2 regions of the Streptomyces sp. NRRL F-5650 genome follow, and region 2 is predicted to be linked to the other one. Evidence: predicted binding sites of a transcription regulator. Region 2 holds the regulator's gene; the other holds the start of a gene.

Region 1 (14,379 bases), on a different contig from region 2:
ACGCCCCCGGCGGGGTGCCGGCGGCGGTCCCGGAGTCTCCTCGGTCCGGTGCCGCCCCCGTCCCGCCCGCCCGGACCACCCAGCGGCCCCGGCCCGGTGGTGTCCCCGCCCGGTCCCGGAAGTCGGGGCGTTGGGCGAAGGTCGCGCAGCGGGTCGTGCCGGAGGATCTCCGGCCCGAGGAGTTGCGCGTGGAGCTGACCGAGCTGGGGGACGCGTTCCGCGCGTATCAGCGGCGGCCCGAGCCGGATCTTGCGCTCCTCGCCGAACTGCACGACCGCAAGGCGCGTGCCTTCGCCCGGTGGGCCGACGTCACCGGGGACCCGTCCCTGCGCGAGGAGGCGGACCGGGCCGCCACGGCCGCGCGGACCACCCGCGAGATGGACCTCAACCGCCGCGGCGTCCCCGTGGACGGGGAGACGGTGGTCGAGCGGCTGCTGACCCGGGGTCAGGGAGCCCATGCGCGCCGGGTGCTGGAGCATGTGCGGGCCGACTCCCCGCTCCCCGGGGCCGAGGCGCGGCTCGCGGTGCTGATGCTCACCCTGCGCGCCGCCCGCGCCGGTACCGGGAACGTCACCGGGCAGGACCTCGTCGGCTGGCTCGGGGCGGACGCCGAGCGGGTGCTTCGGGAACTGGCCGGCACCGGCTGGCTGCGGCTGCCGGAGGACGTCACCGCCGACGACGCGCTGATGTCCCGTCCCGAGGAGCCCACCCAGGTCACGGTGACCCGGTTGCTGCCCACCGCGTCCCGCCCGTTCCACTTCGGCAAGGTGACCCGGGCGAGGCTGTCGGGGTGGGCGCAGAAGGTGGTGGGCGACCGGAAGCTGCGGAAGAAGAAGGCGGGCGCCGCCACGCGGCTCCTGGCCGTGTACACCGCAGCCCACAGCCGTCCCGACGGGTGTCTGGCAGACGCCGGCGAGGACGGTGACGGGCTCAGGCTGGACGCCGTGGCCTCCTTCTGCGGCCTGCGGCCCGAGGAGGTCGCCGAGCACACCGGGCTGCTGGTCGCCGCCGGCTGGCTCGCGGAGGACGCCGACGTCTGCGGGGGACGGCTGCGGGGGCGGCTCGCCGAGCGCGTACTGCCTCTCAGCGGCCTGCTGTGACGGCCCCGTCCTGAGGTGCGTCGGGTCCGACACCCCAAGTGGCGTGGGGAACCGCACGACCGGCCGTCACGGCACCGCACCCGGCCGGCCGGCCGCCCCGCGGGGCGGACCCGCGCCCGGTACGAAGAAACGGTGCCCGGCCCCTCGCAGGGGACCGGGCACCGTTCGCTCAGCTCAGCTCAGCGCAGCGCTCAGTGGGCGTGGCCGTGGCCCGCGGCGGCCGGCTCTTCCTCTTCCTTCTTCTCGACGACCAGGGTCTCGGTCGTCAGCAGCAGGGAGGCGATCGACGCGGCGTTCTCCAGGGCGGAGCGGGTGACCTTCACCGGGTCGATGACGCCGGCCTTGACCAGGTCGCCGTACTCGCCGGTGGCGGCGTTGAAGCCCTGGCCCTTGTCGAGCTCGGCGACCTTGGAGGTGATGACGTAGCCCTCCAGGCCGGCGTTCTCGGCGATCCAGCGCAGCGGCTCGACGGCGGCGCGGCGGACGACCGCGACACCGGTGGCCTCGTCGCCGGTCTTGCCGAGGTTGTCCTCGAGGACCTTGACGGCGTGGACCAGCGCGGAGCCACCACCGGAGACGATGCCCTCCTCGACCGCGGCGCGGGTCGCGGAGATGGCGTCCTCCAGACGGTGCTTGCGCTCCTTCAGCTCCACCTCGGTGGCGGCGCCGACCTTGATCACGCACACGCCGCCGGCCAGCTTCGCGAGGCGCTCCTGGAGCTTCTCGCGGTCCCAGTCGGAGTCCGTGGCCTCGATCTCGGCCTTGATCTGGTTGATGCGGCCCTCGACCTCGTCGCGCTTGCCGGCACCGTCGACGATCGTGGTGTCGTCCTTGGTGACGGTGACGCGGCGGGCGGTGCCGAGCACGTCCAGGCCGACCTGGTCGAGCTTGAGGCCGACCTCCTCGGAGATGACCGTGGCGCCGGTGAGGACGGCCATGTCCTGCAGCATCGCCTTGCGGCGGTCGCCGAAGCCGGGGGCCTTGACGGCCACCGCGTTGAAGGTGCCGCGGATCTTGTTGACGACGAGGGTGGAGAGCGCCTCGCCCTCCAGGTCCTCGGCGATGATCAGCAGCGGCTTGGAGGCGTTGGCCTGGATGACCTTCTCCAGCAGCGGCAGCAGGTCCGCGATGGAGGAGATCTTGCCCTGGTTGATCAGGATGTACGGGTCGTCGAGGACGGCCTCCATGCGCTCCTGGTCCGTCACGAAGTACGGCGACAGGTAGCCCTTGTCGAAGGCCATGCCCTCGGTGAAGTCCAGCTCGAGACCGAAGGTGTTGGACTCCTCGACGGTGATGACGCCGTCCTTGCCGACCTTGTCCATCGCCTCGGCGATCAGCTCGCCGACCTGCTGGTCCTGGGCGGACAGCGCGGCCACGGCGGCGATGTCGGACTTCTCGTCGATCGGGCGGGCGGTGGCGAGGAGGTCCTCGGACACGGCGGCGACGGCCGCGTCGATGCCCTTCTTCAGCAGCGCCGGGGAGGCACCCGCGGCGACGTTCTTGAGGCCCTCGCGCACCAGCGCCTGGGCGAGCACGGTGGCGGTGGTGGTGCCGTCACCCGCGATGTCGTTGGTCTTGGTCGCCACCTCCTTCACGAGCTGGGCGCCGAGGTTCTCGTACGGGTCCTCGACCTCGACCTCGCGGGCGATGGTGACGCCGTCGTTGGTGATGGTGGGGGCGCCGAACTTCTTGTCGATGACGACGTTGCGGCCCTTGGGACCGATCGTCACCTTCACCGTGTCGGCAAGCTTGTTGACGCCGCGCTCGAGGGCGCGACGGGCGTCCTCGTCGAACTTCAGGATCTTCGCCATGGGAGCGTGAGCCCTCTTCCGGAAATCTTGGGGTTGAACGGCAACTGCGCCCCCGACGCCCGGCTTTTTTATGGTCGCGGGAGCCAGGGGCGCAGCAGGAAAGCAAGGTGCTTCGGGTGAACTACTTCTCGACGATCGCGAGCACGTCGCGGGCCGAGAGGACGAGGTACTCCTCGCCGTTGTACTTCACCTCGGTGCCGCCGTACTTGCTGTAGAGCACGACGTCGCCGACGCTGACGTCGAGCGGAAGACGGTTGCCGTCCTCGAAGCGGCCCGGGCCCACGGCCAGGACGACGCCCTCCTGGGGCTTCTCCTTGGCGGTGTCCGGAATGACCAGGCCCGAAGCCGTGGTCTGCTCGGCGTCGAGCGGCTGGACCACGATGCGGTCCTCGAGCGGCTTGATGGCAACCTTGGAGCTGGCGGTCGTCACGATCCGACCTCCCCCTTCGGAGATCTCACGGGGTTAACTGTCTGAGGTGGCGACCAGGTCGATCCGTCGTCGCGGGTGCCGGACCTGCCCGTCGCTTTGTTGGCACTCTCCGGTGGGGAGTGCCAGAGCCGAGACTATGACCGCGGTTAGCACTCGGTCAAGCGGAGTGCCAATGCCGACGGCGCGTCGGCGGGGTTTTCGTGTGCACGCCGGTTCGTGGAGGCACCCTGCGCGGGTGTGGGCGTCGCCGGGCGCTGCCGCCCCCGGGCCCCCGCTTCGGCCCTGGACGGGCCTTGTCCGCGAACACCGGACGGGGTGGATGATGCCGTCCGGCGTCAGACGTAGTCCTCCAGGTTGCCCACTCTCAGCCCCTGCTCCTCGATCGCGGCCAGCAGGTGCTCCGTACGGGCCGTCATGTCCGTGGCCGTCGGGTGGTCCGGGTCCACGGCGATGATGTCGCCGGGGTGCAGGCGGGGCTCGCCGCGGGTGTAGGTGAGGCCGCCGTCGGCGTCGAGGGTGGCGCGCCACAGGATCAGGGCCGTGATGCCGCAGTCGGCGGCGGCACGCAGGGTCGTGGTGTCGTACGTGCCGTGCGGCGGGCGGAAGAGGTGGGCGCGGACGCCGAAGCGGGACCTGAGCTTGGTCTGCTGGCCGCAGATCTCGGCGCGCTGGCCGGCGTGGGGCAGGCCGCGCAGGGAGCGGTGGTCCAGGGTGTGGTTCTGCAGGCCCGCGCCGACGGAGCGCAGCCGGGCGAGGTCGCCGTAGGCCGGTCCGGCGACGGTGTCGGTGAGGAACAGGGTGACGGGGAGCCGCCGTTGGCGGATCAGGCCGGCGAGGGCGGGGTCGCGCTCGGCCCCGTCGTCGTAGGTGAGGAAGACGACCCGGTCGGTGGTGCGGACGTGGTCGACGACGGGCGGCAGGGGCCGGCCCGGTCCGTCGGCCCGGTCACCGGCCCGGTCGCCGCCGGGGGCGGGGTCCCCGGCCGCCGCCGCGGGTCCGGCGGGCGGGCCGCAGGCGGTGAGCGGGAGGAGCGGGAGCAGGAGGGCGGCCAGGACGGCGCCGGCCGGGCGGGACCGCCCTCGCCTCACAGGTAGTCCTCCAGGCGGGCCACGGCGTACCCGTCGGCGGTGATGCGGTCCAGGAAGCGGCGGACCATGTCGGTCATGGTGCCGTCCCAGTCGTTCCTGCCCCGGAAGTGGGTGAGGACGATGTCGCCGGGGTGCAGGTCCTGGTCCCACTCGCGGTACTCCCAGTGGTCGACGTACACCTCCTCGCTCCAGATCGGGGCGTACTTGATGCCGCAGGACTTGGCGGCGACCAGGGTGTCGCGGTTGTAGTTGCCGTAGGGCGGGCGGAAGAGGGCGGGACGCTTGCCGTAGTGCTTCTCCATCACGTCCTGCATGCCGCAGATCTCGTGCTTCTGCTCCTCGTAGGAGAGTCCGGGCAGGTAGGGGTGGCTGAGGGTGTGGTTGTTGAGGGTGATGCCCCGGGCCTGCATCTTCTTGAAGTAGCCGTAGTCGTCGCCGATCTCGTCGTCGGTGAGGAAGACGGTGTACGGGATCTTCAGCTCGCTCATCATCCTCAGGAACGCCGGGTCCTTCTCGGCGCCGTCGTCGATGGTGAGGAAGACGATCTTCTCCTTGGTCGGGACCGTGGTGAAGACCGGCGGGAGGGCGTCCTCCTCCTGGCCGTCGACCTCGAAGCCCTCGCGGGCCTTGATCTCCGGCTTCTTCCCGGGGGGCGCGGGCGCCGTCAGCGGGACCTTCTTGAGGTCCCAGCGCTTGGCGGCGGCGACCAGGGCGGCCCGGGCCTCGCGCGCCTTGGCGGCGCCGTCGACCTCGCGGGCCGGGGGCGCCTTCGGGGCCTGCTGGCCGGCGGCGCCCCGCACGTCGGAGGTGTCGTCCTGCGCGCAGCCGCCGGCCAGGGCGGCGACGGCGAGGACGGCGGTGGCGGCGGCCGCGCGGCGGCGGAGCACGCCGCGGGGCGCGGGACGAGATGCCCGGGACACGCGACGCGACATCCCATTTTTGTCATTTTGTACGACTTCTCGCATGGTGCCGGATCCTCGCAGTCCCCGGCCGTCGAACCCGGACCGACACCGCGCCGGAGGCGCACCATCCACCGACTGGCCCACAATGTCCCGGTGAACGACCTCGATTCCCTCCGCACCCTGCTCACCCCCGAAGGCCGCGCGCTGCTCGACGAGGTGCGGGACACCGACCCCGCACAGGAGTTGGCGGTCGCCACCCGGCTGCGGCGCACGCACCCGGCCGGGCTGGTCTCGGCGGCGCTCGGGCAGGCCCGGCTGCGGCAGCGGGCGGTGGCGAAGTTCGGGGCGGAGGACGCCGGGCGGATGTTCTTCACGCCGAACGGGGTGGAGCAGTCGACGCGGACGAGTGTGGCGACGTACCGGGCCGAGTGTCTCCAGGCGCTCGGGGTGCGGTCCGTGGCCGACCTGTGCTGCGGGATCGGCGGCGACGCGATCGCCTTCGCCCGCGCCGGGATCCGGGTCCTCGCCGTCGACCGGGACCCGCCGGCCTGCGAGGCGGCCCGCGCCAACGCCGGCGCGCTCGGTCTCGCCGACCTGATCGAGGTGCGCGAGGCCGATGTGACGGAGGTGGACACGGCCGGGTACGACGCCGTGTTCGTCGACCCCGCCCGGCGCTCCTCCCGGCGCGGCCGGATCTTCGACCCCGAGGCGTACTCGCCGCCCCTGTCCTGGGCCGTGTCCGCGGCGCTCGGGGCACCGCTCGGCCTGCTGAAGATCGCGCCCGGCATCCCGCACGAGGCGATCCCCCCGGAGGCGACGGCCGAGTGGGTCTCGGACGGCGGGGACGTCAAGGAGGCCGTGCTGTGGTTCGGCCCGGACGTGACGCCGGGGTCGCGGCGGGCGACGCTGCTGCCCGCCGGGGCGGGTGTCTACGCGACCCCCGAGACCATGCTCCCGGACCCCGGGGTCCGGCCGGTCGGGAGGTACCTGTACGAGCCGGACGGCGCCGTCATCCGCGCCCACCTGGTCGCCGAGGTGGCCGCGGAGCTGGACGGCGGGCTGATCGACCCGACCATCGCCTACGTCACCGCCGACGAACCGCACCGCACGCCGTACGCCACCGCCTACGAGATCACCGACCGGATGCCGTTCAACGTCAAGAAGCTCAAGGCGCTGCTGCGCGAGCGCGAGGTCGGCACGCTGACCGTGAAGAAGCGCGGCTCGGCGGTCGAGCCGGAGGAACTGCGCCGGAAGGTCAAGCCGCAGGGGCCGAACGCCGCGACGGTGTTCCTGACCCGGGTCGCGGGGGCGCCGACGATGCTGATCGGGCATCCGGCGCGCTGACGGGCCCGAGGGCGTCCACGAGGGCCGGGGCGGGGGCCGGTCCCTCGGCCGTCACAGGCGGCGCCGCCTGCGCGCCCGGGGCCTCAGCGCAGCGATTTCCACAGTTCACCGGCGTCCGGCTCGTCGGGCACCACGCGGTTGGGGTCGGAGGGCGCGGGCAGGACCGGCATCGTCAGGGTGCGCACGTCGTCGGCGTCCAGGTTGCCGAGGCTGCGGCCCAGGTTCATCAGCTCGCCCAGTGAGTCCAGGCCGGTGTCGGTGGTGAGGCTGCCGGTCAGGGCGTCGGCGACCTGGTAGAGGCGGGCGGGGTCGGTGAGCAGGTCGGTGGCGGAGACCTGCTCCAGCAGCGCCTTGACCAGCTTGTGCTGGAGCTCTATCCGGGCGAGGTCGCTCCCGCCGGCCAGTCCGTACCGGGTGCGGGCCAGGCCGAGGGCCTGGGTGCCGTCGAGGTGGTGGGTGCCGGCGTCCAGGTGCAGGTGGCTCTTGTCGTCGTCGATGTCCACGTCCGTGGTGACGGTGACCCCGCCGAGCGCGTCGACCAGGTCGGCGAAGCCGGAGAAGTCGACCTCGACGTAGTGGTCCATGCGGACGCCGGTGAGCGACTCGACGGTCTTGACGGCGCAGACCGGGCCGCCCAGTTCGTAGGCGGTGTTGAACATCGCGCCGCTCGCCGCCCTGGTCGTACCGCCGGACGGCAGCGGGCAGGAGGGCCGCTCGACGAGCGTGTCGCGCGGGATGCTGACGACGGTGGCGGCGGTGCGGCCCGCGTCCAGGTGGACGACCATCGCCGTGTCCGAGCGGGCGCCCCCGCTGTCGCCGCCGCCGAGCTCCCGGTTGGCCTCGCCGCCGCGCGAGTCGGAGCCGAGGACGAGGAGGTTCAGGGCGCCGGTGGGCACCGGGGACGCGGAGGGCGAGGCGGAGGGGACGGTCACGGGGCGGGCGGGGCGGTCGTCGCCGAGCGCGCCGTTGATGTCGACGCTCCTGATGTTGCCGTCGAGGTGCCAGTAGGCCCAGCCCGCCGCCCCCGCGGCGAGCAGCAGCGCGGCGGTCAGGGCGAGGACTGCCGCCCTGAGCCCCTTGCGGCGGCCGTCCCGGCCGTCCCGCCCGCCCCGCACCGCCATGCGTCAGCCCCCGCCCGTCCCGTCCGCGTCCTCACTCGGATGCCCCGCCGGAAGGAACATAAGTCCGGATTATTGAAACTGGAACAGGTGAGCCGGGCTTCTGCGGAAATTCTCAGACAAGGGGCCGGTTCCGCCCGTGGCACTTCAGTCCGTGGCGCTTCAGCCCGTGGCGGTTCCGCCCGTGGCGGTTCAGCCCTCCCGGGGCGGTGCCGTGCTGCTGCGCACCTCCAGGCTGGTGGCCAGCTCCACCCGGGTCGCCGCCGGTGAGCCGTCGTCCCGCCCGAGGTTCAGGACCAGCCGGGCCGCCGCCTCGGCCATCTCCATCAGCGGCTGCCGTACGGTCGTCAGCGGCGGCCCCACCCAGCGGGCCACCGGCAGGTCGTCGAACCCGACCACGCTCAGGTCCTGCGGAATGCGCAGCCCCAGCTCGCGCGCCGCCTCGTACAGGCCCAGCGCCTGGAGGTCGTTGCCGGCGAAGACGGCGGTCGGCCGGTCCGGGCGGCGCAGCAGTTCCAGGCCCTGCCGGTAGCCGGCCTCGTGGTGGAAGTCGCCGGTGACGATCAGGCCGGGGTCGACGGGCAGCCCGGCGGTCTCCAGGGCGGCGCGGTAGCCGTCGACGCGGGCGCGGCTGCACATCATGCGGGTGGGGCCGCTGATCGCGCCGATGCGGGTGTGGCCGAGGTCGACCAGGTGGCGGGTGGCGGCGAGACCGCCCTGCCAGTTGGTGGCGCCGATGGACGGCACGTCGGCGCCCGGGTCGCCGGCCGGGTCCATCACCACGAAGGGGATGGAGCGGCTGGTGAGCAGGGCCCGCTGGGACTCGTCGAGGCCGGACAGGACGAGGATCACGCCGTGCGGACGGCGGGCGGCGACCTGGTCGGCCCAGGTCCGGCCGGGTGTGAGGCGGCCCGCGCTCTCGGAGAGCACGACGCTGAGCCCGGTGTCCCGGGCCACGTTCTCCACGCCCCGGATGACCTCCATCGCCCAGGCGCTCTCCAGCTCGTGGAAGACCAGGTCGATCAGGGGCGAGCGGGTCGACTCGGCCCGCCTGCGCCGGTAGCCGTGCACGCGCAGCAGTTCCTCGACGCGGGCCCTGGTCGACGGGGCGACGTCGGCGCGGCCGTTGAGCACCTTCGAAACAGTCGGCGCCGACACACCGGCCTCACGCGCGATCTCGGCGAGGGTCGCGGTCTGCGCGGACCGCTTTCGCGTCGGAGACTCAGCAGGCTGCGGGGATGTCATGGCGGCGATCGTAACCCCACGCGCTCCCGTGACGAAGACGTCGGCCACCCAGGGTCGTCAAAACATTAGGTGATGAATTCGAAACATTCGATGTTTCAGGCGTCGCGCGCCGCCAGGTCGGCGAGGTTCAGGAACGCCTCCGTGGTGGCCGGGCGCAGCCTGCGCAGCTCCCAGCCCGGGGACTGCAGGGCCCCGTCGAAGGGCACGCGCACCACCTGTTCGGGCTCGACGCGCAGCCGTGGGGCGAAGTTCTCCGGCAGCTCCCGTACGGAGGGCCCTCCGGTGTCGGTGACCACGACGAGGGCGGTGCGCGCGAGGTGCTCCCGGCCGGCGCCCCGGACGAGGGTGAGGACGCGCACGGCCGCGTCCAGGAACCAGTCGGCGGGGCCGCAGCACAGGATCAGCCGGTCGGTGTGGTCGAGGACGGCGGCGGCCGACCCGTCGAGCCGCAGCGGGGCCCAGTCGGTGAGGACGAAGGGGTAGTAGTGCGCCGTCTGCGCCAGGACGCGCACGTACTCCTGCTGGTGCGCCGGGTTGGGGCTGAAGTGCCCGCTGCGGTGGGCGACCACCTCCAGGCCGGAGGGCAGCCGGGTGGTGCGGGCGCGGATCTCCTCGTAGGGGACGTCGGCGGGCAGTGCCGCCAGGTCCCGTACGACGGCCGGGTTGCGGCGGGTGAGGAAGGCGTCCAGCGAACCCTCGGAGGGTGACCCGTCGAGGGCCAGGACCGGCTCGCCGCGTACGGCGGCCAGGAGGGAGCCGAGCACCATCGTGGTCGTGGCGCGCCCGCTGTAGTGGTAGGCGCCGACCAGCGTCAGGCGCCTGCTGCGCGGCAGGGGCGTCCGCAGCCGGTCCAGACGGTGCAGGGCCTGCCTGCGGGCGGTGCCGAAGCGCGGCAGCCGCAGCTCCGGGCGCGGGGCGCCGGCGTCCGGTGCGGGCGGGGTGAGCGGACCGCGCGGGGCCCGGCTCTCCCACTCGGCGGTCGGGCCGCCCCCGGACAGTTGGAGCCGGGTGCGGGCCACGTACCGGGCGAGGACCTCGGCGACCTCGCTCGCGGTGGGCCGCACGGCGGGCTCCGGGTCGACGCAGCGCAGCACCAGCCGCCGCAACTGCTCCCAGGTGTCGCCCTGCCACAGGTGCATGCCCTCCGGCAGCGACGGCAGGTCCCAGCCGGCCTTGCTGCTGATGACCTGGAGCAGCTCCCCCAGCGCCCGTACGTTGTCCTCGCGGGTGGGCACGGCGCCCGGGCCCAGGTACACGCCGTCCACGGCACAGTCCGACAGGTCGCCCAGGACGACGGTGCGCCGCAGGACGTACACGCTGTCGGCGTCCAGCGCGGCGGGCACGAGGTTGTTGAGGTGGCACAGGGCCACCGCGTTGGCGAGGTAGCAGGAGACCAGCAGGCCCCGCAGGGTGTCGAAGGGGGCGGTGCCCTCGGTCAGGGCCCGGTCGAAGAGTTCCGTGAGCCGGGTGGGCTGGACGTCGGGGTCCCCCTCGTCCGAGATCGCCGTCATGGCGAGCCAGGGCGGGGAGTCCTGGAGCCCGGCGGCGAGCAGCACCGGCGCGTGCTGTCCCTGGAGGCGGCGCAGCGCCTCCGCCTCCACCGTGACGAGCTGGGCGTTGACGGCGGGCAGGTCGGGGCGCGGCACCCGCAGGACGGCCGTGCTGCCGCGGCCGTCGACGCCCCGGTAGAGCAGGGTGCGCCGGCCGCGTCGGCGGCCGCGCAGCTCGTAACCGCCGAGGCGGGCCGGATCGTCGTCGGTGAGCGGCTCCCAGAGCCCGCCGCCGGTCCGGGCTCCGGCACCGGCCGTGCCCGGCCGGCCGCGGCCCAGGGCGGGCGACGCGCCGCCGACCGACACCCCGAACCGGGCGAGCAGCCTGCGTTCGACGCTGGTGAACGGCTGCTGGGAGCCGGGCAGGCTGTCGGAGCCGTCGGGATGGAGCAGCCAGGCCGGAAAGTCGGGGGAGTTGCCGGCGAGTTCTTCCAGCCGTCGCCCGATCCGGCGGCCGGTGCGCAGCAGTTCGGCCTGCGGGACCGCGTCGAGCAGTACGGCCTTGGAGGTGTCGGAGAAGTCGAAGACCCGGTGCTTGGCGGGCAGCGGCCCCGACACGGGCGCCGGGTGGGGCCGGACCAGGCCGCCGAGGAACACCTCCGCGAGGTGGGAGGTGGTGGCGGCCCAGGGCACCGCGCTCTGCACCAGCCGCATCACGGGCACGGACAGCGGCGCGACCGCCGCGAGGTGGGCGGCCAGGCGGTACGCCTCGGGGGTCGCCGCGTCCCGGAAGTGCTGGGCGCCGCCGAGGTCCCGGGCGGGAGCGACGGCCGCGTGCCGGTCGGGGCCGGCCAGCAGCGGAAGCTCCACGGTGGCGCCCGGCGAGGCGAGCAGCCGGGCCCAGACGCCGAGGGAGGCGACGGTGGGTTCCAGGACGGGGACCGGGATGTCGTCGAAGCGGCTCAGCTCCGGGGGCAGTACGGGGTCGACGACCTTCCAGGAGGTGTTGGCGCCGCCCACCCGCCGGGTGGTGGCCTGCCAGCGTTCGGCGGCGATCCCGGATGCCTCCCACATGTCGGGCGGCAGGGTGTGCAGGACCGCGACGGGACCGCGCGCCGCCCGCTCGGCCAGCAGCGCGTGTACGGCGCCCGAGCGCCAGGCCGGGCCCATGCCGTCGCTGACGACCAGCAGCAGGGTGCGGCCGGAGGGGTCGTTGACGGTGCTCAGCGGCAGCTCGGTACCGGCCGGGGCGAACGGCCGTGCGTGCAGGCGCGGTCCTGCCGCGTTGCCCGTGTCCAGGCCGAGGACGCGGGTGACCGCGAAGGCCCCCAGGCGTTCCAGGAGGGTGCGCAGCTCGGTGGCGAGCCGGTGCCAGAGCAGCATCGACAGGCCGTCGTCGACGAGCAGCGTGAGGTTGAGCCAGCGCTCCCGCACCGGCCGTTCCACCACGTCGGGCAGCTCGGTCTCGGCGAGCTGGGCGGCCGTGCGGTCCTCGTCGATCTCCGTGCGGTGGCGGCTGTCGTGGCGGCGGCGCAGCGGCCTCAGCGACCGTCCGAGCGCCAGCTCGCCGTCGAGCGCCTTCTCCTCCGGGACGCGCACCGGCAGCGCCCTGCGGGGTTCGGGGACGGTGGCCGCGAACCGGGGCGGGGGCTCGGGAGCGGTCCGGGCGCCCGCGTGCAGGGTGGCGGGGCTGGTCAGGTCGGGCAGGTCCGGGTCGCCGGGCTCGGGCGCCGGCCGTCGCGGCACGGGCCGCTCGGGGGTCCCTGAACCGTCGGCCGGCGCGGGCTCCGGGGCGCGGGCGGGTGCCTGCCGGTGGAGGGGTGCCTCGGGGCCCGCCGGCAGGTGCCGGGCCAGCCAGAGCACGTCGAGGACCTGGTCGGCGTCCAGGTCCACCCGGCAGGCGCCGAGGAGCCGCAGCACCTCGGCGAGCCGCTCTCCCCCGGCGGGCACGGTCACATCGCCCCGGTGAGCTGGTGCAGGACGGCGTCCAGCAGGCCCTCCGCGTCCAGGTCGACGCCGCCGGCGCGCAGGAACACCGCGTTGAGGAGCTGGTCGGTGGCGAGTTCGCCCAGGGCGCGGCGGCGCAGGAACGCCCCGATCAGGTCGTCCGCCTCCCGCATGGCCTCCTCGCCGAGGTGCGCGACGACGATGGTGCGCAGCCGCTCCTCGTCGGGCAGCGGCAGGTCGAGGCGCAGGCAGCGGCGCAGGAACGCCGGCGGGAAGTCCCGCTCGCCGTTGCTGGTGATGACGACGACGGGGAACTCGGCGCACTGCACCAGCCCCTGGTGCACCCGTACGGTGCCCCGGTGGTCGTGGGTCTGCACCTCCACGTCCGCCATGTCCTCGGGCAGCCGGGTCAGTTCGGGGATGTCGAAGAAGCCCTCCTCGAAGACGGTGAGCAGGTCGTTGGGCAGGTCGACGTCGCCCTTGTCCATCTCGTCGATGAGCAGGCAGCGCGGCACGGCCGACGGCACCAGCGCGGTGCCGAGCGGGCCGAGCCGGACGAAGGTGCCGATGGACGGCTCGACCTCGCCGCGGTCCCGGCTCAGGGTGGTCTCGCGCAGCCGCCCGATCGCGTCGTACTGGTAGAGCGCGTCCTTGACGGTGGAACGGCTGTTGACCGGCCAGCGCAGCAGTTCGCCCAGGCTCAGTTCGTGGGCGACGGCCCGGGCCAGGGAGGACTTGCCGGTACCGGCCGGACCGGTCACCAGCAGCGGACGGCGCAGGTGCAGCGCGGCGTTGACGACGTCGGCGTGCTGCGGGGCGATCACGTAGGGCAGTTCGGGACGCGTCGTGCGGGTGGGCACGAAGCGTCGCCACGGAGGGGCCGCGGGCAGGGCGACGGGCCGGGGCGCGCCGTCGCCGCGGAAGAGGCGCCACTCGGCGTCGGCAGCGGAGGTCATGGGCTCTCCTGGGGTTCGGTCAGGCGCAGACGGGGCACGGTGCGGTCGGCGTCCGCCCAGGCGAGGACCGGACGGCCGGGGTAGTCGGGCGGGCTGGCCTTGGCACCCGCGCGGTAGTCGCGCACGCCGTCGGGCAGTTCGCGGGTGGCCACCCGCGCCATGTGGCGAACGGTGTGCGCGGCGCCGTCCCGGCCCCGGTCCCACACCACTACCGGTATGCCCAGGGCGAGGCAGGTCTGCACGATGCCGTCCCGCGGGCCGGGCGGTACGTCCACACAGACGCGCACCGTGTCGAGTTGGTTGACGAGCCGGGAGTAGATGGTGTCCCGGTCCATGGTCTCGGAGACCACGAAGGTCTTGCCCGAGTCGAGCCGGTTCCAGCGGCTGCGCCAGTGGGACATGAACCGTCCGTGCCGGCGCAGGAGTTCGGGGCAGTGCACGACCAGCGGGAACTCCACGCCGAGCACCCCGGGCACCAGCGCGTCCGGGTCCCGGACGGTCCACTCGTCGACGGGCAGGTTGAGCCCGGCGCGGTCCACCAGCACCTCGACGAGGGGAGGCCGTTCGTCCTCGGCGGGCGGGGTGAGGGAGTCCAGCACGCGCAGGACCTCGCGGGCCGCCTCCGGCGCGGAGTACGAGCGCACGCTGTCGGTGGAGACCTGGCGCGGTCCGGCACCCTCGTCGCACCAGATGCGCAGCCGGTGGCGGCCCTGCCCCGCGGGGTTCACCTGGACCAGGACGCGGACGCGGAAGGCCCGGGACCGCAGGGAACGCGCCCACTCCTGGGCGTCGAAGCGGCGTTCGCCGAGGGCGGCGCGCTCGATGCCGAGCCGGGCCGCCACTCCGTCCGACCACAGCCGCAGCGCGGCCCGCCGGGGACCGCACAGGGCGGCGACGTACTCCATCACCCGCAGCAGCGCGGGGACCCGGCGTTCGCCGCTGGGTGCG
Region 2 (14,379 bases):
CAGAAGGGGTACTCGATGTTGCCGTCGAGGCCGGCGTGCAGGCGAACGAACTCGCCGTCGTCCTCGCGGTCGATCCACAGCTTGCCCGCCGTGCCGCCCCGGTAGCGCTTCCACCAGGCGGCCTCGCGGCCCATCGGCGCGGACAGCAGCACGGTGTGCGGCCCCCGCGCGACGTCGCCGACGGGCCCGTACGGCAGGGTGGTCGCCGGTCCGCCGTCCAGCGGGACGGCGCGGGCCCAGCTACGGCGCAGGCTGGCCTGGCCGTAGGTGCTCAGGGCCAGGACGCGGCCGTCGGCGGTCCAGCCGCGGACCTGCGTCCTGATGCTGCCCCAGTGGGTGAGGCGCCGGGCGGGGCCGCCGTCGACGGGGGCGACGTGCACCTCGGGGGCCCCGTCGCGGGTGGAGGTCCAGGCGACCGCGGTGCCGTCGGGCGAGATGCGCGGATGGTTCACCGGTACGTTGTCGGCGCTGACCCGCCAGGCGCGGCCGCCGTCGAGCGGGGCGAGCCACACGTCGTCCTCGGCGGTGAAGGCGACCAACTCGCCGTGCGGGTGCGGAAAGCGGAGGTAGGCAGGCGCTGCGGGCTGAGTCACCCCCATACCCTATGCAGGGGCGCGGCCCGCCGACAGAGGTTTGGATCACTTCCCGGCCACGGACCCGCTCCGGCCGGGGACCCGTCCCGGTCACTTGCCCTCGACGGGCCCGCAGTGCGGGTCGCTCGGGCACCAGATGGTCCGGGTGACGGTCACGGTGGGGCCGGGCCGGTCCTGGGAGGGCCGGTTCGCGGGCGGGGCGCTCGGGGCGGCGTCGCAGTTGCCCAGTCCCTTGACCCGGAACCACTCCTTGCCGTCCACCTTCGCGCTCAGGTTCCCGCGCACGCAGGCGCCGTTGACGACCTTGGTGACCTTGCCGTCGACGGTGATGTCCTTGCCGTCGTCCGTCCTGCCCTCGCAGTGGACGGAGGCGACCGCGTCCTCGCCCGCCGAGGCCGTGCTGCCCCGGTCGCCGTAGGAGGCGGTGCAGGTGAGCCAGCGCACCTCCGCCTTCTGCCGCTGCAGTTCACGGGTCACGGTCTGGTCGGTCGTGTAGGCCACCGACGCGGAGCCGAGTCCGCCCGGCTCGCACGCGACGACCCCGCCGACGGCGACGGCCGCGCCGACGACCACCGGAGCCATGCGCCAAATCCGCCTCATTGCCCACATGAAGGGCAGCGTCCCACCGCTCCGGGACCGGCGGTAGGGCGCATACGGCCACTCTCACTACCGTGGGTGCCATGGGCAACGACCGCAGACAGCGCGGGCTCGTCGTCGGCGAAGGGCCCGCCTGGCTGTGGAGCCACCGGCGCAAACGGGGGCGCGACGGCGTCTGGCGGGACGCGCTGACGCTGTACCGGGACGGTGTCCGGGTGCGGTTCGTCTTCCGCGCGGGCGCGCCCGGCTCGGGCCGGTGGACCACGGAGGGCGGCCTGTGGTACGAGGGCTGCGTGGGCGACGACCGCGGCAACCTGCTCAACCTGCGCGAACCCGGCACCGTACGGGCGCTGGTCGAGGAGGCCGGGCGGCGCGGCCTGTTGCCCGGGCCCGGGGGCCGGCCGGTGGAGCTGGACGGCTGGGAGCTGTTCCCCGCCGTCGTCGCCGCCACCACCGACGGCTGACCGGAGCCCGCCGCGACCCGCGCGGTCCGGCGCCGTCCGGTCCGGCGCCGTCCGGTCCGGCGCCGTCAGGACCAGCGGCCGGTGCGGGACAGCAGGACGGCGGTCGCGGCGGTGCCCGCGGTGGAGGTGCGCAGGACGCTGCGGCCCAGGCGGTGGGGCCGGGCTCCGGCCTCGGCGAAGAGCGCCAACTCCTCCGGGGACACGCCCCCTTCGGGGCCGACGACCAGCACGATGTCGCCGGTGGCGGGGAGTTCCGCGGCGGACAGGGGCGCGTCGCCGCTCTCGTGGAGTACGGCGGCGAAGTCGGCGTCGGCCAGAAGTGAGGCAACCTGCTTGCTCGTCGCCGCGTCCGCGACATCGGGGAAGCGGACCCGGCGGGACTGCTTGCCCGCCTCGCGGGCCGTCGCCCGCCACTTGCCGAGCGCCTTCAGGCCGCGCTCGCCCTTCCACTGGGTGATGCACCGGGACGCCGCCCAGGGCACGATCGCGTCGACGCCGACCTCGGTCATCGTCTCGACGGCCAGCTCACCGCGGTCGCCCTTGGGCAGGGCCTGCACGACGGTGATGCGGGGCTGCTCGGCGGGCTCCTCGCGCACGCCGCCTGGCACGCCGACGACCAGGCGGTCCTTGCCCTCGGCGGCCTTCACCACGCCCTCCGCCCAGTGACCGCGCCCGTCGGTGAGGACGACGTCCTCGCCCGCCCGCAGCCGCTTCACGGAGACGGCGTGGCGTCCCTCGGGGCCGTCCAGGACGTACTCCCCCGCGGGCAGGTCCTGGGGCCGCAGGGAGTCGACCACGAACACCGGTGCCGTCATCGGGTGCCGTCTCCCGTCGTGTAGTGAGTCAACGCGCTTCCGGCGGCGGCGAGTTCGGCGACCAGCACCTCCACCAGCTCCCCGGCGGGCAGGTCCCGGGCCATGCGGTGGCCCTGCCCCGCCCACAGCGCCATGCCCTGCGCGTCGCCCGCCTTCGCCGCCGCCTTGCGCACCGGCGAGGTGAGGTGGTGCACGTCGGGGTAGGCGGCGGGGGCGTAGGGGCCGTGCTCGCGCAGGAACCGGTTGACCAGGGCGCGGGCGGGGCGGCCGGAGAAGGCGCGGGTGAGTTCGGTGCGGACGAACAGGGGGTTGGTCAGCGCCTGTTTGTGCAGGTCGTGCGCGCCGGACTCGGGGGTGGCGAGGAAGGCGGTGCCGAGCTGGGCCGCGCTCGCGCCGGCCGCGAGGACCGCGGCGATCTGGGCGCCGCGCATGATGCCGCCGGCGGCGACGATCGGCAGGCTCACCGCCTCCCGGACCTGGGCGACCAGTGACAGCAGCCCGGTGCCCGCGCCGCCCGTCTCCGGGTTGTCCCGGTGGGTTCCCTGGTGGCCGCCGGCCTCGGCGCCCTGCGCGATCACCGCGTCGGCGCCGGACTGCTCGACGGCCCGGGCCTCGTCCGCGGTGGTGGCGCTGACCAGGGCGAAGGTGCCGACGCGGTGCAGGGAGTCGACGACCTCGCGGCTCGGGACGCCGAAGTGGAAGGACACCACCGGCACGGGGTTGTCCAGCAGTACGGCGAGCTTGGTCTCGTAGCCGTCGTCCCGGCCTCCGTCGGGGTCGCCCAGCTCCGTCTCGTACCAGGCGGCCTCACCGGCCAACTGGTGGGCGTAGACCTCCACGGCGGCGGGGTCGGCCGTCTCCGGCTGCGGGAGGAAGAGGTTGACGCCGAAGGGGCGGCTCGTCAGTCCCCGCAGATGCTTGATCTCCTGGTACATCCCGTCCGCGGTCTTGTACCCCGCGGCCAGGAAGCCGAGACCGCCCGCTTCGGACACCGCGGCCGCCAGACCCGGCACGGAGACGCCGCCCGCCATGGGCGCCTGCACGATCGGGTAGGGGAAGAGATCGGTCAGTGCGGAGGACATGACGGCATGGTGTCACGTCCTCCGCACAAGTCCGAATCCGGGCTTCCGTTGGCATACGCCAGAAGCATCCGCATCGGAACCCGGAGCGTCAGCGCCCGTTGAACGCGTCCTTCAACCGCGAGAACAGCCCCTGCTGTCCAGGCTGACTGTGCCTGCCCGGGGACAACCCCCGGACCCCCGGCAGACTCCGGCCACCACCCGCACCCGCGCGACAAACCGACGCCCACCGAGCCCGGCGTCAGCGCCCGTTGAACGCGTCCTTCAGACGCGAGAACAGCCCCTGCTGTCCAGGCTGGAACTGCCCCTGCGGGCGTTCTTCGCCGCGCAGCTTGGCCAGTTCGCGCAGGAGGCGTTCCTGTTCGGGGTCGAGCTTGCCCGGGGTGGTGACCTCGACGTGGACGATGAGGTCGCCCCGGCCGCCGCCGCGCAGGTGGGTGACGCCCCGACCGTGCAGCGGGATCGACTGGCCGGACTGGGTGCCCGGGCGGATGTCGACCTCCTCCATGCCGTCGAGGGTCTCCAGCGGCACCTTCGTGCCCAGGGCCGCCGCCGTCATCGGGATGGTGACCGTGCAGTGCAGGTCGTCGCCGCGGCGCTGGAAGGTGGAGTGGGACAGCTCGTGGATCTCGACGTACAGGTCGCCGGCGGGGCCGCCGCCGGGGCCGACCTCGCCCTCGCCCGCGAGCTGGATCCGCGTGCCGTTGTCCACACCGGCCGGGATCTTCACGGTGAGGGTGCGCCGGGAACGGACCCGGCCGTCGCCCGCGCACTCGGGGCACGGGGTGGGCACCACGGTGCCGAAGCCCTGGCACTGGGGGCACGGGCGGGAGGTCATGACCTGGCCCAGGAACGACCGGGTGACCTGCGAGACCTCACCGCGGCCACGGCACATGTCGCACGTCTGGGCCGACGTGCCGGGCGCCGCGCCCTCGCCGTTGCAGGTGTTGCAGACGACCGCGGTGTCGACCTGGATGTCCTTGGTCGTGCCGAAGGCCGCCTCGTCCAGCTCGACCTCGATGCGGATCATCGCGTCCTGGCCGCGCCGGGTGCGCGAGCGCGGCCCGCGCTGCGACGCCGTACCGAAGAACGCGTCCATGATGTCCGAGAAGTTCCCGAAGCCGCCCGCGCCGAAGCCGCCGGCGCCACCGCCGCCCCCGGCCTGCGAGAGCGGGTCGCCGCCGAGGTCGTAGACCTGCTTCTTCTGCGGGTCCGACAGCACCTCGTAGGCGGCGTTGATCTCCTTGAACCGCTCCTGGGTCTTCGGATCGGGGTTGACGTCCGGGTGCAGCTCGCGGGCGAGCCTCCGGAACGCCTTCTTGATCTCGTCCTGGGAAGCGTCGCGGCGCACGCCGAGTACGGCGTAGTAGTCCGTGGCCACCTACGACTCCGCCAGGATCTGTCCGACGTACCGTGCCACTGCGCGTACCGCTCCCATCGTTCCCGGGTAGTCCATGCGGGTCGGTCCGACCACGCCGAGCTTGGCAACCGCCTCGCCGCCCGAACCGTAGCCGACCGACACGACGGACGTTGAGTTGAGTCCTTCGTGGGCGTTCTCGTGACCGATCCGTACGGTCACGCCCGGATCCTTCGCCTCGCCGAGCAGCTTGAGGAGCACGACCTGCTCCTCGAGCGCCTCCAGCACCGGCCGGATCACCAGGGGGAAGTCGTGCCCGAAGCGGGTCAGATTGGCGGTGCCGCCGATCATCAGCCGCTCCTCGTTCTCCTCGACCAGCGTCTCCAGGAGAGTGGAGAGCACGGTGGAGACCGTACCGCGATCCTCGGCCTCGAAGGGCTCCGCCAGATCTTCCACCAGGGACGGCACATCCGTGAAACGGCGTCCCGCGACCCGGCTGTTGAGCCGCGCCCGCAGATCGGCCAGCGAGGCCTCGCCGAACGGCGCCGGGCAGTCGATCATCCGCTGCTCGACCCGGCCGGTGTCCGTGATCAGCACGAGCATCAGGCGCGCGGGCGCGAGCGAGAGCAGTTCCACGTGCCGCACGGTCGAACGGGTCAGCGACGGGTACTGCACGACGGCGACCTGCCGGGTGAGCTGCGCGAGCAGCCGCACCGTGCGGGCCACGACGTCGTCGAGGTCGACGGCGCCCTCCAGGAAGTTCTGGATGGCGCGCCGCTCGGGCGCGGTCATCGGCTTGACGCCGGCCAGCTTGTCGACGAAGAGCCGGTAGCCCTTGTCGGTCGGGATGCGCCCGGCGCTGGTGTGCGGCTGGGCGATGAACCCCTCGTCCTCCAGGGCCGCCATGTCGTTGCGCACGGTGGCCGGGGAGACGCCGAGGTTGTGCCGCTCGGTGAGGGCCTTGGAACCGACCGGCTCCTCGGTGCCGACGTAGTCCTGGACGATGGCGCGCAGCACCTGGAGCCTGCGTTCACTGAGCATGCGGCACGCACCTCCCGCTGTCGTCCGCCCGTTTCGGCCTGTCTGCCCTGTCTGCCCTGGCACTCACGGCTCGCGAGTGCCAGACTTCCCCGGCCCAGTGTACGGCTGTGGGGTACGCCCCCGGCAAGGCCGGGGCCGAGCCGTTAGCGTCGTCGCCGTGAGGGTGACTTGGGAAGAGCTGGGCTGGGAGCGGCTGGCGGACGGGGTGGGACGGTGCCGGCTGCCGGGCTGGGACTGCACGGCGGGGCTGGTGCGCGGCACGGACGCGGCGCTGATGGTGGACGCGGGGTCGAGCCTGGCGGAGGGCGCCCGGTTGCACGGAGCGGCGCGACGGCTCGCCGGCCGCCGTGTGACGCATCTCGCGCTGACCCACCCGCATTTCGACCACGTCTTCGGCGCGGCGGCGTTCGAGGGCGCGCGGGTGTACGGCGCTCACGGCGCCGCGGGTACGGCCGCGCTGTTCGCGCCGGGCGGACAGGGGCGGGAGGCGCTGCGCGCGGACGCGGCGGCCGAGGGGCTGGACGCGCGGGCGGCGCGGGAGGCCGCCGACGCGCTCGTCCCCGTCCGGCACGAGGTCCACGGCGAGCGGACACTCGGCCTGGGCGGCGGCCGTCACGTCCTGCTGGCCGACGTGGGCCCGGGCCACACCGGGCACGACCTGGCGGTGCTGGTGCCGGGCGACCCGGCGGTCGTCTTCTGCGGCGACCTGGTCGAGGAGTCCGGCGAGCCGCAGGCGGGCCCCGACGCCGTACCGTCCCGCTGGCCCGCAGCCCTGGACCGGCTGCTGGAGCTGGGCGGCGAGGACGCGCTGTACGTCCCCGGTCACGGAGCGGTGGTGGACGCGGCGTTCGTGCGGGCCCAACGGGACGCGCTGGCCGCCCGGTTCGGCGTGTCGCGCTGATCATCGCGCGGGCCTTCCTCGTATCGTCGGCAGAATGCGCCAGTACTCCGCCGACCTGACCCCTCCGTGGAAGAAACCGCAGCCCGTCCCCGAGGTGCCGGCCGACCCCGGCCTGGTGGTCGAGGAGCCCGGCACCGGGTTCTGCGGCGCGGTGATCCGCTGCGAGGCGGGCACGGTGACCCTGGAGGACCGCTTCGGCAAGCACCGCGTCTTCCCGCTGGAACCGCGCGGGTTCCTGCTGGAGGGGCGGGTGGTCACGCTGGTCCGCCCGTCCTCCTCCGCTCCGGCGCGCTCCGTCCCCGCCCGCACCGCGTCCGGTTCGGTCGCCGTCCCCGGCGCACGGGCGCGGGTGGCGCGCGCCGGGCGCATCTACGTCGAGGGGCGGCACGACGCCGAACTGGTCGAGAAGGTGTGGGGCGACGACCTGCGCATCGAGGGCGTCGTCGTGGAGTACCTGGGCGGCGTGGACGACCTCCCGTCGATCGTCGCCGACTTCGCCCCGGGCCCGGACGCGCGGCTGGGCGTCCTCGTCGACCACCTGGTGCCGGGTTCGAAGGAGTGGCGCATCGCGGAGGCGGTGACGAGCGAACACGCGCTGGTGGTGGGCCACCCGTACATCGACATTTGGGAGGCGGTGAAGCCGTCCTCGGTGGGGATCGAGGGGTGGCCCAGGGTGCCGCGCGGCCAGGACTGGAAGACGGGGGTGTGCCGGGCGCTGGGGTGGCCGTCGGAGAACACGGGCGCGGTGTGGCAGGCGATCCTGGCACGGGTGGGCTCGTACAAGGACCTGGAGCCGGAGCTGCTGGGCAGTGTGGAACGGCTCATTGATCACGTAACCGTGTCCTGAACGTCGTCCGGTCGTTGCCAGACGGGGCCTGGTGGCCTGCTCTCCGCCGTTGCGGAGGTGGTCCGTCGATCAGTTCGTCCACACGGCCGAGCAGTTCCTGCTCCCCGCGGAAGCGGGGATGACCCGTCAGTCCACCAGGTCCCGTACCACCGCGTCCGCCAGCAGTCGCCCGCGCAGCGTCAGCACCGCGCTCCCCGCCTCGTACGGCCCCTCCTCCAGCAGCCCCTCCGCCAGCGCCCGCCGAGCCGCCGCCAGCCCCGCCTCCCGCAGCAGCGCCAGCGGCACGCCCTCCCGCAGCCGCAGCTCCAGCAGGATGCGCTCCACGCGCCGGTCCTCGTCCGACAGGACCTCGCGCCCGGCGCCCGGTGACTTCCCCGCCGCCAGCGCTCCCGCGTACGCGCCCGGATGCTTCACGTTCCACCACCGCACGCCCCCCACGTGCGAGTGCGCCCCCGGTCCCGCGCCCCACCAGTCGGCGCCCCGCCAGTACAGCTCGTTGTGCAGGCAGCGCCCGGCGTCGGAGGTGGCCCAGTTCGACACCTCGTACCAGTCGAAACCCGCCGCCGCGAGGGTCTCCTCGGCGATCAGGTACCGGTCGGCGTGGACGTCGTCGTCGGTCATGGGGACCTCGCCGCGCCGGATGCGCCGGGCGAGCCGGGTGCCCTCCTCGACGATCAGGGCGTACGCCGACACGTGGTCGGGCCCGGCGCCGAGCGCGGCGTCCAGGGAGGCCCGCCAGTCGTCGTCCGACTCGCCCGGGGTGCCGTAGATGAGGTCGAGGTTGACGTGGTCGAAGCCGGCCGCGCGGGCCTCGGCGACGCAGGCTTCGGGGCGGCCGGGGGTGTGGGTGCGGTCCAGGATCTTCAGCACGTGCTGCTTCGCGCTCTGCATGCCGAAGGAGATCCGGTTGAAGCCGCCCTCGCGGAGGGTCGCGAGGTAGGCCGGGTCGACCGACTCCGGGTTGGCCTCCGTCGTGATCTCCGCGTCCGGCGCCAGCCCGAACTCGTCGCGGACCGCGTCCAGCATCCGCACCAGGTCCCCGGCGTCCAGCAGCGTGGGCGTACCGCCGCCGACGAAGACCGTGCGGACCTCGCGGGGGTCGTCGCCGAGGACCTTGCGGGCCAGGCGCACCTCGTCGGCGAGGGTGCCGGCGTAGTTGTCGCGGGAGGCCAGGACGCCGCCGGTGCCGCGCAGCTCGGTCGCGGTGTAGGTGTTGAAGTCGCAGTAGCCGCAGCGGGTCGCGCAGTACGGCACGTGCAGGTAGAAGCCGAGGGGGCGGTCTGCGGCCCCGGTGAGCGCGGACGCGGGCAGGGCGCCGTCGGCGGGGACGGGCTCGCCGTCGGGGAGTGCGGAGGGCATGCGTTCCATTGTCCCGTACCCGCGCGGGTCCCCGTTCGTGTGTCCCGTGCCCGCGCGGGTCCCCTTTCGTGTGTCCCGTACCCGCGCGGACCCCCTGCCCCCGCGCGGGTCCCCGCCCGCTCACTCCGCCTGGAGCACCAGCAGCGCCAGGTCGTCCTCCGGCGGCCGGGGCCCGAACGCGTGCACCAGCCGCCTGATGCGCTCGGCGACCAGCTCGGCGTCCAGACCCGTGCAGCCGGCCAGCGCCGCGGCGAGGCCGTCGCCGTCGTCGAACTGGCGGGAGCCGCTGCGCCGCTCGGTGACCCCGTCCGTGACGCACAGCAGGGTGTCGCCGGACCGCAGCTCGAAGGTCTCGCTGACGTACGTCGCGTCCTCGACGACACCGAGCAGGGTCTGCGGGCAGGCGACCGCGGTCACCGTGCCGTCGGGCCCGAGGAGCAGCGGCAGCGGGTGTCCGGCGGACGCCAGGGTGCAGCGGACGCCGCCGTCGAAGGGGACCAGCTCGCCGTAGAGCAGGGAGAGGAAGCGGGTCTGCGGTCCGTCGCCCGGGGCAACCGGTGGGCCGCCCGCGGCCACCAGGGCGCGGGCGGCGGCGTCGGCGGCCTCGGTGGCGTCGTCGAGCAGGAGCTGGTTGAGGCGGTCGAGGACGTCCGGGACGCCGTACTGCTCACGCGCCAGCAGCCGCAGCCAGGGCCGGGCGAGTCCGATGACGACGGCGGCCTCGGGGCCCTTGCCCTGGACGTCGCCCAGGGCGAAGCACCAGCGGCCGTCGTCGGCCGGGAAGAGGTCGTAGAAGTCGCCGCTGGGGCCGCCCTTGTCCCGCGGTTCGTAGACGAGGGCGCTGCGCAGGCCCGGGATCTCGGCGACGGCACCGGGCAGCAGGCCGCGCTGGAGCACGGCGCTGATGGTGGCCTGCCGGGCGTACTGGCGGGCGGCGCCGATGGCGAGCGCCACCCGGCGGCTGAGGTCCTCGACCAGGCCGGTGATCTCGTCGGGGAAGCCGGGCGGGCCGACGGGATCGCCGGTGTCCGTGCCGTCCGCGGTATCGGTGCCGTCCGCGGTGTCCACCGGGTCGGCCCGGCCGATGACCAGGGTGCCCAGGGGCCGGCCGCCCGCGACCAGGGGGTAGGCGAGCGCGGTGCCGCTCGTGCCGAGCGCCTCGGCGGGCCAGGGGTGGCCGACGGGACCGGAGCGCCACGGGTCGCGGGGCCGGGGCGGCTCCTTCTCCAGCGCCGCGCGCAGAACGTCGAGGTGCCCCTCCCCGGCATGCCACACGCGGGCCAGCCGGGCGCCGACGGACGCCCCGGGGTCGTCGCTCCAGGCGCCCCGGCCCAGGGCCTCGTCCTCCAGCCACACCCCGCACCAGTCGGCGAGCCGGGGCACCACGAGCTGCCCGGTGAGCGAGGCGACCAGATCCTCGTCGAGCTGCCCGGCCAGCAGGTCGGATGCCTCGGCGAGGAAGGACAGGGCCCCGCGGCCCAGCCACTCCCGGTCGCGGGCCCCGCACCGCCCGGTCCCCGCGGCGCCGTCACGCAGGCCGGGCCACTGCGAGGAGCGGACGGGCCCGTCCCCCGGACCACCGGAACCCGCTAGCCCGCCCGTGCCGGGGCCGAGTCCCCCGGCGCGGCCCGGCACCGCAGCGCCCGGGACCGCGGCACCGTCCCGCCGTGTCCTCCGCGCCTCCTCACCGTCCCGGGCGCGGCTCCGGTCGCCGGGGCCCTCCACTGCCGGCCACGCGTCCGGCTCCGCGGCCGGCTCCGGGTCCGGCGTGGGGGCGTCCGGACCACCCGGGCCGTCCGGGCCCTGGGCCGGCAGCCGCGCCCACACGGTCTTCGTGCCCGGGCGGTAGGTGATCCCCCAGGCCTCCGCGAGCGCGGCGACGAGCCGCAGCCCACGCCCGTACTCGGCGGGGTCCTGCGGTGCCCCGTGGTCGTCGCCGCCCCTCGGGGCACGGGAGGGATGCTGGTCCACGACCTCGACGACGAGAGTGCCGGTCTCCTCCACCTGGAGGCCCACCTCGACGTCGGTCCCGGCGTGCACGACGGCGTTGGTGACCAGCTCGCTGACCACGACCAGGACGTCGGTGGCGAGGTGCTCGGTCAGCCGGTCGGTGCCCGGCAGGCCGAGCGCGGTCCAGTCGGCGAGCGCGGCCCGTACCATCGCGCGGGCGGCGCCCGGCGCCAGCGAACTGCCCAGCAGCGTCACACGCGCCCGCGCGCACTCCTCGAAGCACCCGCCGGCGCCCCCGGCGGATGTCGCGACGGTGCGCGCCGGCGCCGCGCCGGCACGGGAGGCGGTCTCCCGCTGCGTCGGAATGGCCCCCATTGGACGTCTCCCCGGGCAGTTCGTGCGAATTCCTCACACTCGATGCCGACAGAGTGACAGACCGGCCCCGCACACGAGCACGGAGTTACCGAAGTGGACCGCGATGAGTGAAATCCGTGCTAAGCGAACGCTCGAAGACGTCCGGAACCCGCACGCGAACCGGACGTCCTCGAACACCTACGCCTCGCGCGCCCCCTCGTACATCTCCTCGATCAGGTTCTTGTACTCCCGTTCCACCACCGGCCGCTTGAGCTTCAGGCTCGGGGTGATCTCGCCGTGCTCGACGTCGAGGTCGCGGGGCAGGAGGCGGAACTTCTTGATGGTCTGCCAGCGCTGGAGGCCCTCGTTGAGCTGCTGGACGTAGCCGTCGACCATCTCGACGGTGGCCGGCGCCGCGACGATCTCCGCGTACGGCCTGCCCTCCAGACCGTTCTCCTTGGCCCACTCGGTGATCGCGGCCTCGTCGAGGGCGATGAGCGCGGTGCAGAAGTTCCGGTCGGCGCCGTGGACCAGGATGTTGGAGACATAGGGGCAGACGGCCTTGAACTGCCCCTCGACCTCGGCGGGCGCGATGTACTTGCCGCCGGACGTCTTGATGAGGTCCTTCTTGCGGTCGGTGATGCGCAGGTAGCCGTCGGGCGACAGCTCACCGATGTCGCCGGTGTGGAACCAGCCGTCGGACTCCAGCACCTCGGCGGTCTTCTCGGGCAGCTTGTGGTAGCCCTCCATGATGCCGGGGCCGCGCAGCAGGATCTCGCCGTCCTCCGCGATGCGCACCTCGGTGCCGGGCAGCGGCTTGCCGACGGTGCCGGTGCGGTAGGCCTCGCCGGGGTTGACGAAGGAGGCGGCGGAGGACTCGGTGAGGCCGTAGCCCTCCAGGATGTGGATGCCGGCCCCGGCGAAGAAGTAGCCGATCTCGGGGGCGAGGGCGGCCGAGCCCGAGACGCAGGCGCGCAGGCGGCCGCCGAAGGCCTCGCGGATCTTGGCGTAGACGAGCCGGTCGGCGACGGCGTGCTTGGTGCGCAGGCCGGCGGGGGCGCTCGCGGTGCCGGTGCGCTTGAAGTTGTCCTGGGTGACCTTGGCGTACTCGCGGGCGATCCCGGCGGCCCACTGGAAGATCTTGTACTTCGCGCCGCCGCCCGCGCGGGCCTTGGCGGCGACACCGTTGTAGACCTTCTCGAAGATGCGGGGCACGGCCGCCATGTAGGTCGGCCGGACCACCGGCAGGTTCTCGATGATCTTGTCGACGCGGCCGTCGACGGCGGTGACGTGACCGGCCTCGATCTGCCCGGAGGTCAGCACCTTGCCGAAGACGTGCGCGAGCGGCAGCCACAGGTACTGCACGTCGTCCTTGGTGACCAGACCGGTCGCGGCGATCGCCTTGGCCATGTACGACCAGCAGTCGTGCGGGAGACGGACGCCCTTGGGCCGGCCGGTGGTGCCGGAGGTGTAGATGAGGGTGGCGAGCTGGTCCTTGGTGAGCGCGCCGACCCGCTCCTTGATGAGCTGCGGCTCGTTCTCCAGGCGGGCCGCACCCCGGCGCTCCAGCTCGTCGAGGGTGAGGACCCAGTCCTCGGTGGTGTCCGCGCCGGCCGGGTCGACCACGACCACGTGCGTGAGGTCGGGCAGCTCGGCCCGCTTCTCCTTCGCCTTGGCCAGTTGCGCGGCGTCCTCGGCGATCAGCACCCGGCTCTCGGAGTCGGAGAGGATGTACGCCGACTCGTCGGCGTTGGTCTGCGGGTAGACGGTGGTCGTCGCCGCGCCCGCGCACATGATGCCGAGGTCGGCGAGGATCCACTCCAGGCGGGTGGCGGAGGCCAGCGCGACGCGCTGCTCGGGCCGCACGCCCAGTTCGATCAGGCCCGCCGCGATCGCGTACACCCGCTCGGCGGCCTGCGCCCAGGTCAGCGACTTCCAGTCGTCGGGGCCCTCGCCCGAGGCCGGCGGCACCGGGTAGCGGTACGCCTCGGCGTCCGGCGTGGCGGCCACCCGCTCCAGGAAGAGTCCCGCCACGGAGGGCGGACGGTTCTCGATCAGTGTCTGTGTGTCGCTCACGACATCCTCCGGGCCCGCGACGGTGCGGCTGGCTCAGGTGCGGCTGGATTCACTCTCGGGCGGTTGTTCGGGCCGTGGTCAAGCGGCGCGTCGGACTGGTGCCCGAGCACTTGTTTAACTCACGAGTAACTACGGGGCAGGCATCAGCGTAAAGGGCGACCGGCCCCCGCGTAAGAGTCCGCGCCCTGTCATTTCCTACAGACGCCCGCCCGTGACATGCGAAGAGACCCGCCGCACTTTCGTACGACGGGCCCCCTGCTGTCCGGTTTGGCCGGACTCCGCGTGCGGTGCGGCGGTTACTTCTTGCCCTTGGCCGACCCCGCGCTGTCGTCGCTGGACAGCACCGCGATGAAGGCCTCCTGCGGAACCTCCACGGAACCCACCATCTTCATCCGCTTCTTGCCTTCCTTCTGCTTCTCCAGCAGCTTCCGCTTGCGGGAGATGTCACCGCCGTAGCACTTGGCGAGGACGTCCTTGCGGATGGCGCGGATGGTCTCGCGGGCGATGACGCGGGAGCCGATGGCGGCCTGGACCGGCACCTCGAAGGCCTGCCGCGGGATCAGCTCCTTGAGCTTGGCGACGAGCCGCACGCCGTAGGCGTACGCCTGGTCCTTGTGGGTGATCGCCGAGAAGGCGTCCACCTTGTCGCCGTGCAGCAGGATGTCGACCTTGACCAGACTGGAGGTCTGCTCGCCGGTGGGCTCGTAGTCGAGCGAGGCGTAGCCGCGGGTCTTGGACTTGAGCTGGTCGAAGAAGTCGAAGACGATCTCCGCGAGCGGGAGGGTGTAGCGGATCTCCACCCGGTCCTCGGAGAGGTAGTCCATGCCGAGCAGGGTGCCGCGCCGGGTCTGGCACAGCTCCATGATGGCGCCGATGAACTCGGTCGGAGCCAGGATCGTGGCGCGCACGACCGGCTCGTAGACCTCGTTGATCTTGCCCTCGGGGA

The links. Region 2 encodes HrcA, which represses chaperone genes, less so after heat shock. Its sites were predicted from a motif close to TTNGCACTCNGNNNNNCNGAGTGCNAA; they were not measured.
Region 1: groES (co-chaperone GroES) is a predicted target of HrcA. The motif match lies at 3,488-3,514, and genes of this name have one in related genera.

Annotation. Positions count from the first base shown of each region.
Region 1 covers NZ_JOGV01000002.1:137,359-151,737, reverse strand. Annotated here, with positions in the region: gene IG88_RS0103670 (hypothetical protein) at 1-1,100, shown strand, start outside; gene groL (chaperonin GroEL) at 1,292-2,911, opposite strand; gene groES (co-chaperone GroES) at 3,033-3,341, opposite strand; gene IG88_RS0103655 (polysaccharide deacetylase family protein) at 3,677-4,429, opposite strand; gene IG88_RS0103650 (polysaccharide deacetylase family protein) at 4,426-5,394, opposite strand; gene IG88_RS0103645 (THUMP-like domain-containing protein) at 5,485-6,675, shown strand; gene IG88_RS0103640 (LCP family protein) at 6,759-7,796, opposite strand; gene IG88_RS0103635 (LacI family DNA-binding transcriptional regulator) at 7,986-9,038, opposite strand; gene IG88_RS38300 (SAV_2336 N-terminal domain-related protein) at 9,134-12,478, opposite strand; gene IG88_RS0103625 (AAA family ATPase) at 12,481-13,431, opposite strand; gene IG88_RS0103620 (trypsin-like peptidase domain-containing protein) at 13,428-14,379, opposite strand, start outside.
Region 2 covers NZ_JOGV01000009.1:86,962-101,340, forward strand. Annotated here, with positions in the region: gene IG88_RS0110900 (S41 family peptidase) at 1-599, opposite strand, end outside; gene IG88_RS0110905 (hypothetical protein) at 684-1,175, opposite strand; gene IG88_RS0110910 (hypothetical protein) at 1,274-1,654, shown strand; gene IG88_RS0110915 (16S rRNA (uracil(1498)-N(3))-methyltransferase) at 1,720-2,469, opposite strand; gene IG88_RS0110920 (nitronate monooxygenase) at 2,466-3,551, opposite strand; gene dnaJ (molecular chaperone DnaJ) at 3,790-4,929, opposite strand; gene hrcA (heat-inducible transcriptional repressor HrcA) at 4,930-5,946, opposite strand; gene IG88_RS0110935 (MBL fold metallo-hydrolase) at 6,104-6,847, shown strand; gene IG88_RS0110940 (DUF3097 domain-containing protein) at 6,882-7,694, shown strand; gene hemW (radical SAM family heme chaperone HemW) at 7,821-9,053, opposite strand; gene IG88_RS0110950 (SpoIIE family protein phosphatase) at 9,174-11,378, opposite strand; gene IG88_RS0110955 (AMP-dependent synthetase/ligase) at 11,556-13,433, opposite strand; gene lepA (translation elongation factor 4) at 13,730-14,379, opposite strand, start outside.